3 regions of the Dactylosporangium sp. NBC_01737 genome follow, and region 2 is predicted to be linked to each of the others. Evidence: riboswitches for the same ligand, from Rfam matches in the RefSeq annotation. Region 2 holds a riboswitch; each other region holds the start of a gene.
The links. Region 2 has a riboswitch for cobalamin ahead of metE (5-methyltetrahydropteroyltriglutamate--homocysteine S-methyltransferase). Riboswitches for the same ligand answer to the same signal wherever they lie in the genome.
Positions count from the first base shown of each region.

Region 1: another riboswitch for cobalamin. It lies ahead of cobN (cobaltochelatase subunit CobN); the one in region 2 lies ahead of metE (5-methyltetrahydropteroyltriglutamate--homocysteine S-methyltransferase).
Region 3: another riboswitch for cobalamin. It lies ahead of OHA72_RS59565 (VWA domain-containing protein); the one in region 2 lies ahead of metE (5-methyltetrahydropteroyltriglutamate--homocysteine S-methyltransferase).

Region 1 is NZ_CP109153.1:12,860,838-12,865,538, forward strand. It holds gene OHA72_RS59370 (ferredoxin-like domain-containing protein) at 1-884, opposite strand, end outside; cobalamin riboswitch at 930-1,115, shown strand; gene cobN (cobaltochelatase subunit CobN) at 1,155-4,701, shown strand, end outside.
Region 2 is NZ_CP109153.1:8,814,557-8,819,257, forward strand. It holds gene OHA72_RS40060 (hypothetical protein) at 1-641, shown strand, start outside; gene OHA72_RS40065 (GrpB family protein) at 638-1,165, shown strand; gene OHA72_RS40070 (NAD(P)-dependent alcohol dehydrogenase) at 1,212-2,180, shown strand; gene OHA72_RS40075 (hypothetical protein) at 2,235-2,375, opposite strand; gene OHA72_RS40080 (LuxR C-terminal-related transcriptional regulator) at 2,423-2,818, shown strand; cobalamin riboswitch at 2,832-3,043, shown strand; gene metE (5-methyltetrahydropteroyltriglutamate--homocysteine S-methyltransferase) at 3,169-4,701, shown strand, end outside.
Region 3 is NZ_CP109153.1:12,908,273-12,912,973, reverse strand. It holds gene OHA72_RS59590 (MFS transporter) at 1-40, shown strand, start outside; gene OHA72_RS59585 (hypothetical protein) at 271-1,506, opposite strand; gene OHA72_RS59580 (hypothetical protein) at 1,512-1,973, opposite strand; gene OHA72_RS59575 (copper resistance CopC family protein) at 2,059-2,805, shown strand; gene OHA72_RS59570 (hypothetical protein) at 2,833-3,078, opposite strand; cobalamin riboswitch at 3,177-3,302, shown strand; gene OHA72_RS59565 (VWA domain-containing protein) at 3,359-4,701, shown strand, end outside.

The sequences.
Region 1 (4,701 bases), 4.0 Mb from region 2:
CGCCACGGCGTGACGATGATCTCCCCCGGCGCGGCTTCCACGAGCGCCGCGGACTGTGCCTGGGTGAGCAGCCCGAGGGGGACGACGACGGTCAGCGCGGCCAGCCCGCCGGTCTGCGGCGTCCACCCGACCACCGGGCCGGCGCCGCGGTGGACGAGCCCCGGGCCGGCACCGCGGTGGACGAGCCCCGGGCCGGCGCCGTCGTGGACGGCCCCAAGGCCGCAGGAGGCGCCGAGCCGCGCCGCGACCCGCGCCGGGCCGTCGGTCAGCTCCGCCAGGCGCCACGCCGTGCCGCCCTGCTCGGCCCGCTCGGCCAGGAACGCCCTGGTGGCCCGGATCAGCAGGTCGGCCGGGTCGTCCCCGCCGCAGGACGTCATCGTGCCGGCCAGGGTGAGGCGGTCGCCGTGCAGGCCCACGTCGCCGCCGAGCGCGGTCACGTCGCCGCGCCCGTCGTCGACGGTGACCAGGAACCGGCCGGGAAGTGCGGCCAGGGCGGGGTCGGCGCACAGCAGGGCGTCGTACGCGGCCACCACCGGCCGCACGTCCAGCGCGCCGAGGCCGTCGCGGCCGCTGAGCGGGCTGGCGATGATGTTGCGGACCCGCTCGTGCGTGTCCGACGGCAGCAGCCCCACGCCGGACAGCCGCGCGGCCAGCTCCACCTCCGCACCCGGCCGCAGCGCCCTGACCTGGATGTTTCCCCGAGACGTCAGCTCCAGCGCCGGGTCGCCGAGGTCGAGCGCCGCGCGGCGGAGCACGGCGAGCGCGTCCACGCCCAGCCTGCCGCCGGGCAGCCGGACCCGGGCCAGGCCACCGTCGGCCGCCGCATGGACCTGCACGGCGCCCGGGCACCGGTCCGGAGCGTCGCGTCCACTGGCAGCCTGCACGGGCCGGATACTACTGCGCAGCACCTCGCTTGACTCAAGACAGCGCTGTCCAGGAGAGTTGGCGGTGCTGTACGGCGACGTGTGGAGGAAGCCGGTGTCAATCCGGCGCGGTCCCGCCACTGTGACCGGGGAGTGGACCTCCGACGACGGCCACCGGGTGACACACCCGGGAAGGCCGGAGGCGAGCGCCGATCCGGGAGCCAGGAGACTCTCCGACGCCGGACCTTTCCCGACCGACTTGGGGCGCGGACCCCGAGGGAGGACCCTGGCGTGATCCTGCTCCTGTCGACGTCCGACACCGACCTGCTCAGCGCCCGCGCGAGCGGCGCCGCGTTCCGGCTGGCCAACCCGTCCCGCACCGCCGTGGAGGACCTGCCGGCCCTGGCCGAGGGCGCCGACCTGGTCGTCGTGCGGTTCCTGGGGGGCTACCGCGACTGGCAGGAGGGCTTCGACACGCTGCTGCGGCTGCCCCTGCCCGTGGTCCTGCTCGGCGGCGAGCAGCTGCCCGACGCCGAGCTGATGTCGCACTCGACGGTGCCCGCCGGGGTCGCCGCGGACGCGCACAAGTACTTCACCGAGGGCGGCCCGGCCAACCTGGGTGAGCTGCACAACTTCCTGTCCGACACGATCCTGCTGACCGGGCACGGGTTCGCGCCCCCGGCGACGACCCCGACCTGGGGGCCGCTGGAGCGCCCCGCAAAAGCTGACGGCCCGACGGTCGCGGTCATCTACTACCGGGCGCACCACCTCGCCGGCAACACCGCGTTCGTGGAGACGCTCTGCGAGGCGATCGAGGACGCCGGCGGCCGGGCGCTGCCCGTGTTCGCGTCGTCGCTGCGCACCGCCCCGGCGGAGCTGCTCGACACGCTGCGGCAGGCCGACGCGCTCATCGTCACCGTCCTCGCCGCGGGCGGCACCCGCCCCGCCGACGCGCAGGCCGGCGGCGAGGACGAGGCGTGGGACGTCGGCGCACTGGCCGCGCTCGACGTGCCGATCCTGCAGGGGCTGTGCCTGACCAGCGCCCGCGACACCTGGGACGCCAACGACGACGGCCTGTCGCCGCTGGACACCGCCACGCAGGTCGCGATCCCCGAGTTCGACGGCCGGATCATCACGGTGCCGTTCTCGTTCAAGGAGGTCGACGCCGACGGGCTGACCGTCTATGTCGCCGACCCCGAGCGGGCCGGCCGGGTCGCCGGGATCGCCGTCGGGCACGCCCGGCTGCGGCACCTGCCCGCCGCGCAGCGCAAGGTCGTGGTGATGCTCAGCGCATACCCGACGAAACACGCCCGGATCGGCAACGCCGTCGGCCTCGACACGCCCGCGAGCGTGGTCCGGCTCCTCGACGCGATGCACGCACAGGGGTATCAGGGCGCGGACGGCTTCCCGAAGGACGGCGACGCGCTCATGCACACGCTCATCGCCGCCGGTGGGCAGGATGTCAACTGGCTCACCGAGGACCAGCTGCGGGGCAACCCGATCAGGATCTCCGCCGGCCGCTACAAGGCCTGGTTCGCCACGCTGCCGGCCGACCTGCGCGCCTCGATGGAGCGGCACTGGGGCCCCGCGCCCGGCGAGCTGTTCGTCGACACGTCCCGCGACCCGGACGGCGAGATCGTGCTCGCCGCGCTGCGCGAGGACAACGTGGTGGTCATGGTGCAGCCGCCGCGCGGGTTCGGGGAGAACCCCGTCGCGATCTACCACGACCCCGACCTGCCGCCCAGCCACCACTACCTGGCCGCGTACCGGTGGCTCGCCGACGAGTTCGGCGCGCACGCGGTCGTGCACGTCGGCAAGCACGGCAACCTCGAATGGCTGCCCGGCAAGACCGTCGGGCTGTCCGCGTCCTGCGGCGCCGACGCGGCGCTGGGCAACCTGCCGCTGATCTACCCGTTCCTGGTCAACGACCCCGGCGAGGGCACCCAGGCGAAGCGCCGGGCGCACGCGACCCTCGTCGACCACCTGATCCCGCCGATGGCGCGCGCGGACTCCTACGGTGACATCGCCCGCCTCGAGCAACTCCTCGACGAGCACGCGACGATCGCGGCCCTCGACCCGGCGAAGCTGCCCGCGATCCGCGCCCAGATCTGGACGCTGATCCAGGCCGCCCGCCTCGACCACGACCTGGGCCTGGCCGACCGGCCCGGCGAGGACGGCTTCGACGAGCTGATCCTGCACATCGACGGCTGGCTGTGCGAGATCAAGGACGTGCAGATCCGCGACGGGCTGCACGTGCTCGGGGTGGCGCCGTCGGGTGAGGCCCGCGTCGACCTGGTCCTGGCGATGCTGCGGGCCAGGCAGATGTGGGGCGGCACCGTGGCCGCGCTGCCCGGTCTGCGTGAGGCCCTCGGCCTGACCGAAGGCGACTCGGGTCGCGTGTCGGTCGACGAGGCGGAGACGCAGGCCCGCGCGCTGGTCGCCGAGATGGAGTCGCGAGGCTGGCCAACGTCCGACATCTCGGATATTTCGGATTCGCCGGATGTGGTACGGGTGCTGGAGTTCGCGGCACGGGAGATCGTGCCCCGGCTGGCGCGCACCACGGACGAGCTGACGATGGTGCTGCACGCCCTGGACGGCGGCTACGTCCCGGCCGGCCCGAGCGGCTCGCCGCTGCGCGGCCTCATCAACGTCCTGCCGACCGGCCGCAACTTCTACTCCGTGGACCCCAAGGCCATCCCGAGCCGGCTCGCCTGGGAGACCGGTCAGGCGATGGCCGACTCGCTGCTCGCCCGCTACCGCGCCGACCACGGTGCCTGGCCGCGGTCGGTCGGGTTGTCGATGTGGGGCACCAGCGCCATGCGGACCGCCGGCGACGACATCGCCGAGGCCCTGGCCCTGCTCGGCGTCCGCCCCGTGTGGGACGACGCGTCCCGCCGGGTCGTCGACCTCTCCCCCGTCGACCTCACGGAGCTGGGCCGCCCCCGCATCGACGTCACCATGCGCATCAGCGGCTTCTTCCGCGACGCGTTCCCGCACGTCGTGGCGCTGCTCGACGACGCCGTGCAGCTGGTCGCGAGCCTGCCGGAGTCCGACGAGGACAACTACGTGCGCGCCCACGTCACCGCGGACCTCGCGCTGCACGGCGACGCCCGGCGCTCCACGCTGCGCGTCTTCGGCTCGAAGCCGGGCGCGTACGGCGCCGGCATCCTGCCCCTCATCGACAGCCGTAACTGGCGCGACGACGCCGACCTCGCCGAGGTCTACGCCGTCTGGGGCGGCTACGCCTACGGCCGCGGCCTCGACGGCCTCCCCGCCCGCGGCGACATGGAGGGCGCCTACAAGCGCATCAGCGTCGCGGTCAAGAACACCGACACCCGCGAACACGACATCGCCGACTCCGACGACTACTTCCAGTACCACGGCGGCATGATCGCCACCGTCCGCGCGCTCACAGGCCGGGCCCCGGCCGCGTACGTCGGCGACAGCACCAACCCCGACGCCGTGCGCACCCGCACGCTGAGCGAGGAGACCGCCCGCGTCTTCCGCGCCCGCGTGGTCAACCCCCGCTGGCTCGCCGCGATGCGCCGCCACGGCTACAAGGGCGCCTTCGAGCTCGCCGCCACCGTCGACTACCTGTTCGGCTTCGACGCCACCGCCGGCGTGGTCGCGGACTGGATGTACGAGAAGCTCGCCGAGGCCTACGTCTTCGACCCCGAGAACCGCAAGTTCCTCGACGAGTCCAACCCGTGGGCCCTGCACGGCATCACCGAACGCCTCCTGGAGGCCGCCGACCGCAACCTCTGGGAGCATCCCGAGGAGGCGACGCTGGACGCCCTGCGCCAGGTGTACCTGGAAACCGAAGGCGACCTCGAAGAGG
Region 2 (4,701 bases):
CGGCTCCGGCGGTACCGTGGCTGCTCGCGGCGCCGCTGGACGATGACGCCGCCACGACGCTGGGTCGCATCGGCCCCGCGGCCGCCGAGGCCGTCCCGGCGCTGCGGGCCGCGGCGACCGGCGACGACGCGAGACTCGCCGTCGCCGCGGCCGGCGCGTTGTGGCGGATCGAGGGTTCGCCGGCGGTGCTGCCGTTGCTGGCCGCGCACATCGACGGACCGTGGGGCACGGCTGCCCTCGCGGCGATCGCCGAGCTCGGCGCCGCGGCCGCGGACGCCGCACCGGTTGTCGCGACGGTCCTGGGCGCCCCGGACGGGGACCGGTGGCGGCCCATGCACGCGGCCGTCGCACTGTGGCGGATCACCGGCGACGCCGACCGGACGGCGCCGGTGCTGACCGCCGCCTGGCACGGCAACCCGCACACCCGCAACGCAATCGTCGCCGCTCTCGCCGGCCCTGGCGCGCTCACCGCCGGCCCGCTCGCCGCGGCCTTGGAGCCGCTGCTGCGCGCCGAATCGGCGGACCCGCGCCGGTACGGTGCCCGGGAAAGAGGCTGGTCCAGCAATCAGGTGACCAACGACGAACGCCTGCTCGCCGCGTGCCGCGCCGCACTCGCCGGCACCGGCGGAGTCCCGGCATGACGATCGAGGTCCACGACTACGACCCGGGCTGGCCCGAGCTGGCGCGGCTGGCCGTTGCCGAGCTGGCCGCCGCGCTGCCCGGGCGGCTCCAGGCCATCGAGCACGTGGGCAGCACCGCGGTGCCGGGTCTGGCCGCGAAGCCGGTCATCGACCTGATGGCCGCGACGGCCGCCCTCGACGCCGTGACGGCGGCCGACGACGTGCTGGGGCGGCTCGGGTACCGGCGGCTGGAGACCGGCATGCGCGAGCGGCTGTTCTACCGGCGGGAGGGCGAACCCGCCGCCTACCACCTGCACGTCGTCACGGCCGAGTCGTGGGACACCCGCAACGAGCGGCTCCTGCGCGACCACCTGCTGCGGCACCCGGCCGACCGCGACGCGTACGGCGCGCTCAAACGCGAGCTCGCCGCCGCCGGGCACGACGGTGACACGTACACCCGCGCCAAGACCGCGCTCATCCAGCGCATGGTCGACGCGGCGCGGGCGGGCAAGGGCCTGCCGCGGGTCGATGTCTGGGAGGACTGAGCGGCACTCAGCGTCGTAACAGCAACGCTGCCGCATGATGTCGCGCATGCGAGCGGTCATGTTCCATGCGTACGGTCCGCCCGAGGTCCTCACCGAGGCGGAGGTGCCGGCGCCGGTGCCGAAGGGCGACCAGGTGCTCGTGCGGGTGCATACCACGACGGTGACGTCCGCCGAGTGCGGGATGCGCCGCGGGGAGCCCCGGTGGGGGCGGCTGATCCTCGGGCCGCGCCGCCCGCGCAAGGGCATCCGCGTGCTCGGGCTGGAGTTCGCCGGTGAGGTCGCCGCGGTCGGCCCGGCCGTGCGCCGGACCCAGGTCGGCGAGCGGGTCTTCGGGTTCACGGGCTTCGGCGTGGGCGCGAACGCCGAGTACAAGTGCCTGTCCGAGCGGGCGTCGTTCACCACGATCCCGCCCGGCGTCAGCTACGCGGACGCGGCGGCCAGCGTCGACGGGTTCACCACCGCCTGGTACTTCCTGCACACCCTCGCCAAGATCCGGGCCGGGCAGCGGGTCCTGGTCATCGGCGGGTCCGGCAGCATCGGCACGTACGCCGTCCAGGTCGCCGCCCACGCCGGCGCGGAGGTCCACGCCGTCTGCAGCGGCCGCAACGCGGCGCTGGTGAAGGAGCTCGGCGCCGGCCGCGTCTTCGACTACACCGTCGAGGACTTCACCACCAGCGGCGAACGCTACGACGTCGTCTTCGACACCGTCAGCCGCAGCTCGTTCGCCGCGTCCCGGCCGGTCCTGGCCCCGCGCGGCTGCTACCTGCCGACGACCGGCCTGGTGAACAACGTCCACGCGTGGCGGACCGCGGTCACCGGCGGCCCCCGCGTGCGCACCGGCATGTCGGTGCGCAAGCACGCCGCCCTCGCCGAGCTGCGCGAACTGCTGGCCCAGCAACGGATCCGCGTCGTCATCGACCGCACGTACCCGCTGTCGGAGATCGTCGAGGCCCACCGCCAAGTCGACAGTGGACACAAGACCGGCAACGTCGTCATCACGGTCGTCGAGGGCTGAGCGCGGGAACTCCCCGGCCGCCCGGCGTGGCGGTCGGGGAGTCCGCGTGCGCGCTCAGGCGGATGCGGTGAGCACGGGAGAGCGCGGCGACGACGTGATCACCGAGGCGGCGATCAGCCACAGCGGCAGCAGCAGGTACACCACCATCGCCGCGGGGCCGAGGACGCCGGCGACGCCGAGGACGACGGTGGCCACGGCGAACCACTTCGGCAGGGTCGACGGCCGCGGTCGTGGTGCTGACGATGTTCGAGGACGACGACTCCGTCTTCGCCGCCATGCGCGCCGGCGCCCGCGGCTACCTGCTCAAGGGTGCCGAGCAGGACGAGATCGTCCGCGCGATCCGCGCCGCCGCCGCGGGCGAGGCCATCTTCGGCCCGCAGATCGCCCAGCGGATCATCGCCCACTTCGCCGCCGGCGCCGGGTCGGTCGCGGCGGCGTTCCCGTCGCTCACCGACCGGGAGCGGGAGGTCCTGGACCTCGTCGCCGCCGGCAAGGGCAACGCGACGATCGCCCACGACCTGATGATCAGCCTCAAGACCGTGCGCAACCACGTGTCGAACATCTTCACCAAGCTGCAGGTGTCCGACCGTTCCCAGGCGATCGTGAAGGCCCGCGAGGCCGGCCTCGGCGGCGCCTGAGCCGCGGCGACGTATCATGGCGCGCAGTGCTGGTTCGCTCCTGCCACCGCAGGGGCGTCGTAAGAGGGAACCCGGTGAGAATCCGGGGCTGCCCCGCAGCGGTGAGCAGGAACGACCGCCGTCATGAGCACTGGGTCCGCGAGGGCCTGGGAAGCGACGGCCAGTAGGTGACCGGAGACGGTCGTGCCCGCGAGTCCGAAGACCTGCCCGCACCGCGTGCGCGACCCCGCGCACGCCGCCGACGGCTGCGCGGGCTGGCCAGGGCGACCCGGTGCGGGTCTCGCGCCGCGGTCCGCCGTGCTGTGTCCTCCCGGGTGGTCGTCGACCACCTCGAGGGAAGGGACACCGGCGTGACCACGACGCCATTCGGCCTGAGCACCGTGCTCGGCTACCCGCGCATCGGCCCCGACCGGGAGCTCAAACGAGCCCTGGAGTCCTACTGGGCCGGTCGCATCGACGCGGCCGCACTGCACCGCGTGGGCGCGCAGCTGCGCGCCGGCGTGTGGCGGGACCTGCGCCGCACCGGCGTGGACGCGATCCCGTCGAACACGTTCTCGTTCTACGACCACATGCTCGACGCCGCGGTCGCCGTCGGCGCGGTCCCGGACCGGTTCCGGCGCCTGGGCCTCGGCGAGCTCGACACGTACTTCGCGATGGCCCGCGGCACCGTCGGCGAACCGGCGCTGGAGCTGACGAAGTGGTTCGCCACCAACTACCACTACCTGGTCCCGGAGATCGGCCCGGACACCGTCTTCGTCGCCCGGCCGGGCAAGCCGGCCGCCGAGTTCGCCGAGGGCCGCGAGCTGGGCATGACGACCCGCCCGGTGCTGGTCGGCCCGGCCACGTTCCTGCTGCTGTCCAAGGCGGCGGCCGGCGCGCCGGAAGGGTTCCGGCCGTTCGACCGCCTGGACGACCTCGTCACCGTGTACGGGGAGCTGCTCGCCAAGCTCGCCGACGCCGGGGTCGTCTGGGTCCAGCTGGACGAGCCGGCGTACACCGCCGACCGCACGGCCGCCGAGGTCGACGCGTTGCGGGCCGCCTACACGCGGCTCGGCGCCCTGCAGCAGCGGCCGCGGCTGTTCGTCGCGTCCTACTTCGGGGAGCTCGGCGACGCGCTGCCGGCGCTGCTGGCCACGCCCGTCGAGGCGGTCGGCATCGACCTGGTCGCCGGCCCCGGCAACGTCGCCCGGCTGGCCGGCTGCGGGCCGATCCCCGGCCGGACGATCGTCGCCGGGCTGGTCGACGGGCACAACATCTGGCGCACCGACCTGCGCGCCGCCGTCGCCCGCGCCGCGGTGCTCACCGGCATCGCCGACGACGTCGTGGTGTCCACGTCGTGCTCGCTGCTGCACGTACCGGTGGACCTCGACGACGAACCGGGCCTGGACCAGCAGCTGCGGGCGCGGCTGGCGTTCGCGCGGCAGAAGGCGGGCGAGGTCGTCCAGCTCGGCCGGGCCCTGCGCGACGGGGTGGCGGTCCTGCCCGAACCGCCAGGGGCACCGCCCGCACAATGGCGCGACGACGAGGTCCGGTCCCGCCTCGCGCAACTGCCGGCCACCAGTCGCGGCGCGTACCCGGACCGCGCGAAGGCCCAGCAGGAACGGCTCGGGCTCCCGCCGCTGCCGACCACGACGATCGGATCCTTCCCGCAGACCGGCCGGCTGCGCCAGGCCCGCGCCGCGCTGCGTGCCGGTACCCTCGACGCTGCTGGTTACGCCGAGCGGATGCGGTCCGAGATCGCCGAGGTCATCGCCCTGCAGGAACGGCTCGGCCTGGACGTGCTCGTGCACGGCGAGCCGGAGCGCAACGACATGGTCCAGTACTTCGGCGAGCAGCTCGTCGGCTTCGCCGCCACCACGCGTGGCTGGGTCCAGTCCTACGGG
Region 3 (4,701 bases), 4.1 Mb from region 2:
GCTCGTCGCCGTGGTCGTCCTGGCCTTCACGAGCGCGTAAGGGTCCGTGCTGATACCGCTCGGGGGTGTCGGGTGGGTGACAGGTCGGCGCAAGTGTTCGCCAAGTGGGCGCCAAGTCCCACCCGGCATGCTCTTCTCAGCAGCAACCGAAAGGGTCGTACCGGCCCTCGCACGGACTAGCTCGAAGGCCCCCCTTCGATACACATATATCGCTGGACCGGTAGAGCGGCGCTCCTCCCTCGCGCCGCTCTACCAAGCATTCACCGCACGTCAGCCGGTGAAGAGCAGCAGCAGGCCCGCGACCGTGTAGGCGACCATCAGCCCCAGCAGCGGCACCTGGCCGGTCATGGCCTGCGCGCGGGGGAAGAGTTTCAGGGCCCGGTCGTGGGCGAGGACCGTGCCGACCAGGTGGCCGAGGATGATGGCGGTGATCTGGACGTTGGCGACGCCCGTCGGGGTGATGACGCCGGTCCACGGGTCGAAGTCGGGGTGGTCGAGCAGCAGCGCGACGGTGCGCTGGCCCTCCAGGACGAACAGCGAGTAGTAGTGGGCGACGACGTAGCCGACGACGATCGGCACGATCGAGTGGGCCAGCTCGCCCGGGGTGCGCTCCGCCGACGTGTGACCGCGCCTGCCCGCGGTGCGGGTCGCCACGGTGTACGCGACCGCCACCGCGCCGATCACGGCGAGCAGGCCGAGGGTGCCGGTGACGGGGGCGGGCAGCCCGTTCTCCTGGGTGAAGCGCAGCCAGAACAGGGCGCCGGACATCGCATCGTAGAAGGTGGCGCCGAGCAGGATGACGACGACCGCGACCAGGCCGGGGGCGGGGCGCAGGCCGGCGATCCCGTCCAGGGGGTTGCGCCACACCAGGGTGCCGTCGGGGCGGCGGCCGACGACGGCGAGCCGGCCGACGAGGTCGCTGAGGACCTCGAACGCGTCGCCACGGGTGAACCAGTCGGGGCCGTAGACGAAGGCGCCGGCGAGCATCGCCACGGCGTACACGGCGAGCCAGGTGCCGATGACCGGCAGGGTCGCCCGGTCCGGGGCCACCAGCTCCAGCCAGGCGAACGCGAACAGCCCTGCCGCGGCCGGCCAGTAGCCGACGGCGTCGGGCAGCGCGCGGCGGGCGGTGAAGCCCAGCGACAGGGTCCGCAGCGGGTTCAGCGACCGCCAGACCGGGCCGAGCAGCAGCGACAGCGGGACCAGCCCGACCCAGAACAGCACGTACACGATCCCGGCGGCCGGGTTGTCGGCGCTGTCGGGCAGCGTGAACGTCCACGCCAGCACCCCGAGCAGCGCGATGCCGAGCAGCCGCGGCACGACGGCGGGCACGGCGAACGCCCCGATCGGTCGTCCGGCGGCGGGGTCGAGCCGCGGCGAGCGCCACGCCACACCGAGCACCAGGAACGACACGATGAGCGCGGCGGCGGCGCCGACGAGCAGCTGGCCCAGGGTGAGCGGCAGGTCCTGGCGGCCACCGACGCCGTGCGCCAGGACCGGGGTCACCGCGTTCAACGGACCACGAGCTGGAAGAGCACCAGGTGCGACGAGTGCGTCTCCACCTCGAACAACCCGGTCCGGTCGACCCGCAGGTCGAGCGAGGCCGGCGTGCCGGCCGGCAGCGTCAGGGTCTTGTCGTAGCCGTGGACGTGCAGCTCGTCGGCCACGTCGGAGGTGACCGTGATGCGCACCAGGCCGCCCTTGCCGACCTCGATCCGGCCGGTCGGCGGGGTGACCTTCCGCTTCGCGACGGTGACGACGATCTCCTTGTCGACCGCGGAGACCGGCGAGGCGGCCGCGGACGTCGACGCGGCGGCCGGCGATGGCGCGTCGGTCCCCGGGACGGTCGCGATACTGGTCGACGCGGCCGGCGCCGGTGTGCCGGCGGCGGTGGACGGAGGGGACGAGTCGCAGCCGGCGGTGAGGAACGCGAGCAGGCAGGCGGCGGCGACGATGGGGCGGACGGCAGGCACGAAGCAGGCTCCCGGGGCGGCGGGTTCGTTAGGGACGTGAATTTAGCGTCTTGTCGCTCACGGGGGAACCCGGCATCATGTGCCGATGCGATCGGGCAGCACGAAAACGGTCACTACGATCCGGCTCGCGGTGCTGACGATCGTCGCCGCGCTCGGCGTCGTGCTGCCGGCGGGGCCCGCGGCCGCGCACGGGCAGCTGGCGATGTCCGACCCGGTGCAGGACAGCACCGTGGACCAGCCGCGGGCCGACGTGTCGCTGTACTTCACCGAGCAGCCGGCGTCCTTCGCGTGGTTCACCGTCACCGCGCCGTCGGGGCAGCGGGTCGACGGCGGGTGGCGCGGCGGGGAGCCGAAGCGCCTGGACAAGCCCGTCCAGGAGTACTTCCTGGTCGACGGGAAGTTCGAGCCGAAGGTCTACAACACCGGGTTCCCGGCGCTGGTCACCGTGTCGCACTGGCCGGAGCAGGGGCTGTACGTCGTGGCGTACCAGTCGGTCGCCTCCGACGGTGAGGCGGTGAAGGGGCAGCTGCGGTTCACCTACAGCGGCCCGGCGACGGCGGCACCGGCGGGCTGGACCGCGCCGACGGCCGGGCCGTCCGAGGCGCTGACCCGGGCGCTGAGCAAGGAGAGCGCCCCGGCGGCGACCGCCGGGCCGACCGCCGGGCCGCAGCAGGCGCTGCCGCCGCCCGCGACCCCGGCGACGCCGTTCGTGCTCACCGACTGGCTGCTGCCGGGGCTGCTCATCGTGGGTGTCGGCGCCATGATCTGGCTCGCCGCCCGGCGGGCACCGGTGCAGCCGGAGAAGAAACGCCGCAGGGCCGCCCTCCGGTAACGGGGACGGCCGCCGCGATCGGGGCGCTCAGCTGGTCGCGGATCCGCAGGTCAGCTGGATCTGGCCGGTGAGCCGGTCGGCGAACCCGGGGTCGGCGACGACCCGCTGCTGGTACTGCTCGACCTGCGCGTCGCTCAGCCACATGGCGCGGGTGCCGGGCGGCGCCACCGACGTCTCCGGCGCGAGCGGCGGCAGCCGCCGGTGCACGGCCGCGACCAGCAGACCTGCGGTCAGCACGACACACAGGAGGGCGTGCGCCACGGTCCTGCCCACGTCACCTGTTCGGCCCGGTCCGGCGGTACCGAAGGATTTGGGTCACGTTGACGTCACTGGGAGCCGTGGGACACGATGAACCCCGAGCGGTCATAGGGAGGAACCCAGTGCGAGTCTGGGACGGTCCCGCCACTGTGACCGGGGAGCCACCCTCCAGGGCTCGGACCACGGCCGCACACGGCCGGAAGGTCGGGGGGCGGCGGCGATCCGGGAGTCAGGAGACTCCGGCCGCTCATGCCATGACCGGCGGGCGCGGACCCGCTCGATAAGGATGTGCCCGTTGACGTCGCCGTATCCGTTCTCGGCCGTGGTCGGCCTGCCCGACCTGCGCCTCGCCCTGCTGCTCACGGCCGTGTCCCCGGCGATCGGCGGGGTCCTCGTCCGGGGTGAGAAGGGCACCGCCAAGTCGACCGTCGTGCGGGGCCTCGCCACGCTGCTGCCGGAGGTCGACGTCGTCGCCGGCTGCCGCTTCGCCTGCGACCCGGCCGCGCCCGACCCGTCCTGCCCCGACGGCCCGCACTCCCTGGACACGCCCGCCTCGCGCCGCCGCTCCGCTCTGGTGGAGCTGCCCGTCGGCGCGACCGAGGACCGGGTCGTCGGCACCCTTGACCTGCAGCGGGCCCTCGGCGACGGGGTCAAGGCCTACGAGCCCGGCCTGCTCGCCGCCGCCCACCGCGGCGTGCTCTACGTCGACGAGGTCAACCTCCTGCCCGATCACCTCGTCGACCTGCTCCTGGACGCCGCCGCGATGGGCCGCGCCCACGTCGAGCGCGACGGGGTCTCCGTCAAGCACGCCGCCAGGTTCCTCCTCGTCGGCACCATGAACCCGGAGGAGGGCGAGCCGCGCCCGCAGCTCGTCGACCGGTTCGGCCTGGTCGTCGGGGTCACGTCGCCGACCACGCCCGCACCCCGGGCCGAGGTGGTGCGGCGGCGCCTGGCGTACGAGCTGGACCCCGAGACGTTCGCGGCCCGCTTCATCGAGGAGGACGCCGCGCTCGCCGCCCGGATCGCCACCGCCCGGCGCGCGCTGCCCGGGGTGACGCTGCCGGACCGTCAGCTGGACCGGATCGCGCGGATCTGCCTGGCCTACAGGGTGGACGGGCTGCGCGCCGACATCGTCGTGGCCCGCACCGCGGTCGCGCTGGCCGCCTGGCACGGCCGGACCGTGGTGACGAAGGACGACCTGCGCGACGCGGCCCGGCTCGCCCTGCCGCACCGGCGCCGGCGCGACCCGCTCGACCCGCCGGGCGCGGATCAGGAGCGCCTGGAGGAGATCCTGGACCAGGAGCTCGGCGACGACTCCGACGACCCGGACGACGACGCCGACGACGACCCCGCCAACCCCGACGATCCCGACGACGACCCTGATACCGGCGGCCCGTCCACCGCCGGAGAACCGGCCGATTCCGGCGACGGCGGCGGCGGTCCTGGCGGCGCACCGGACAACCCCGGTCCGCCGCCGACAGGTCCGCCGCCCACCGGCGATCACGCCGCGCAGGCGCCGCCCTCGCAGGTCGAACCCACGCCGGGTGAATCCTCCGGCGGGCCGGTCACGCAGCCGGCGGGGGAGCTGGCGTTCGCGCAGGCGCCGTACAAAACGCGGCTGCTGAAGATCGGCGGCCG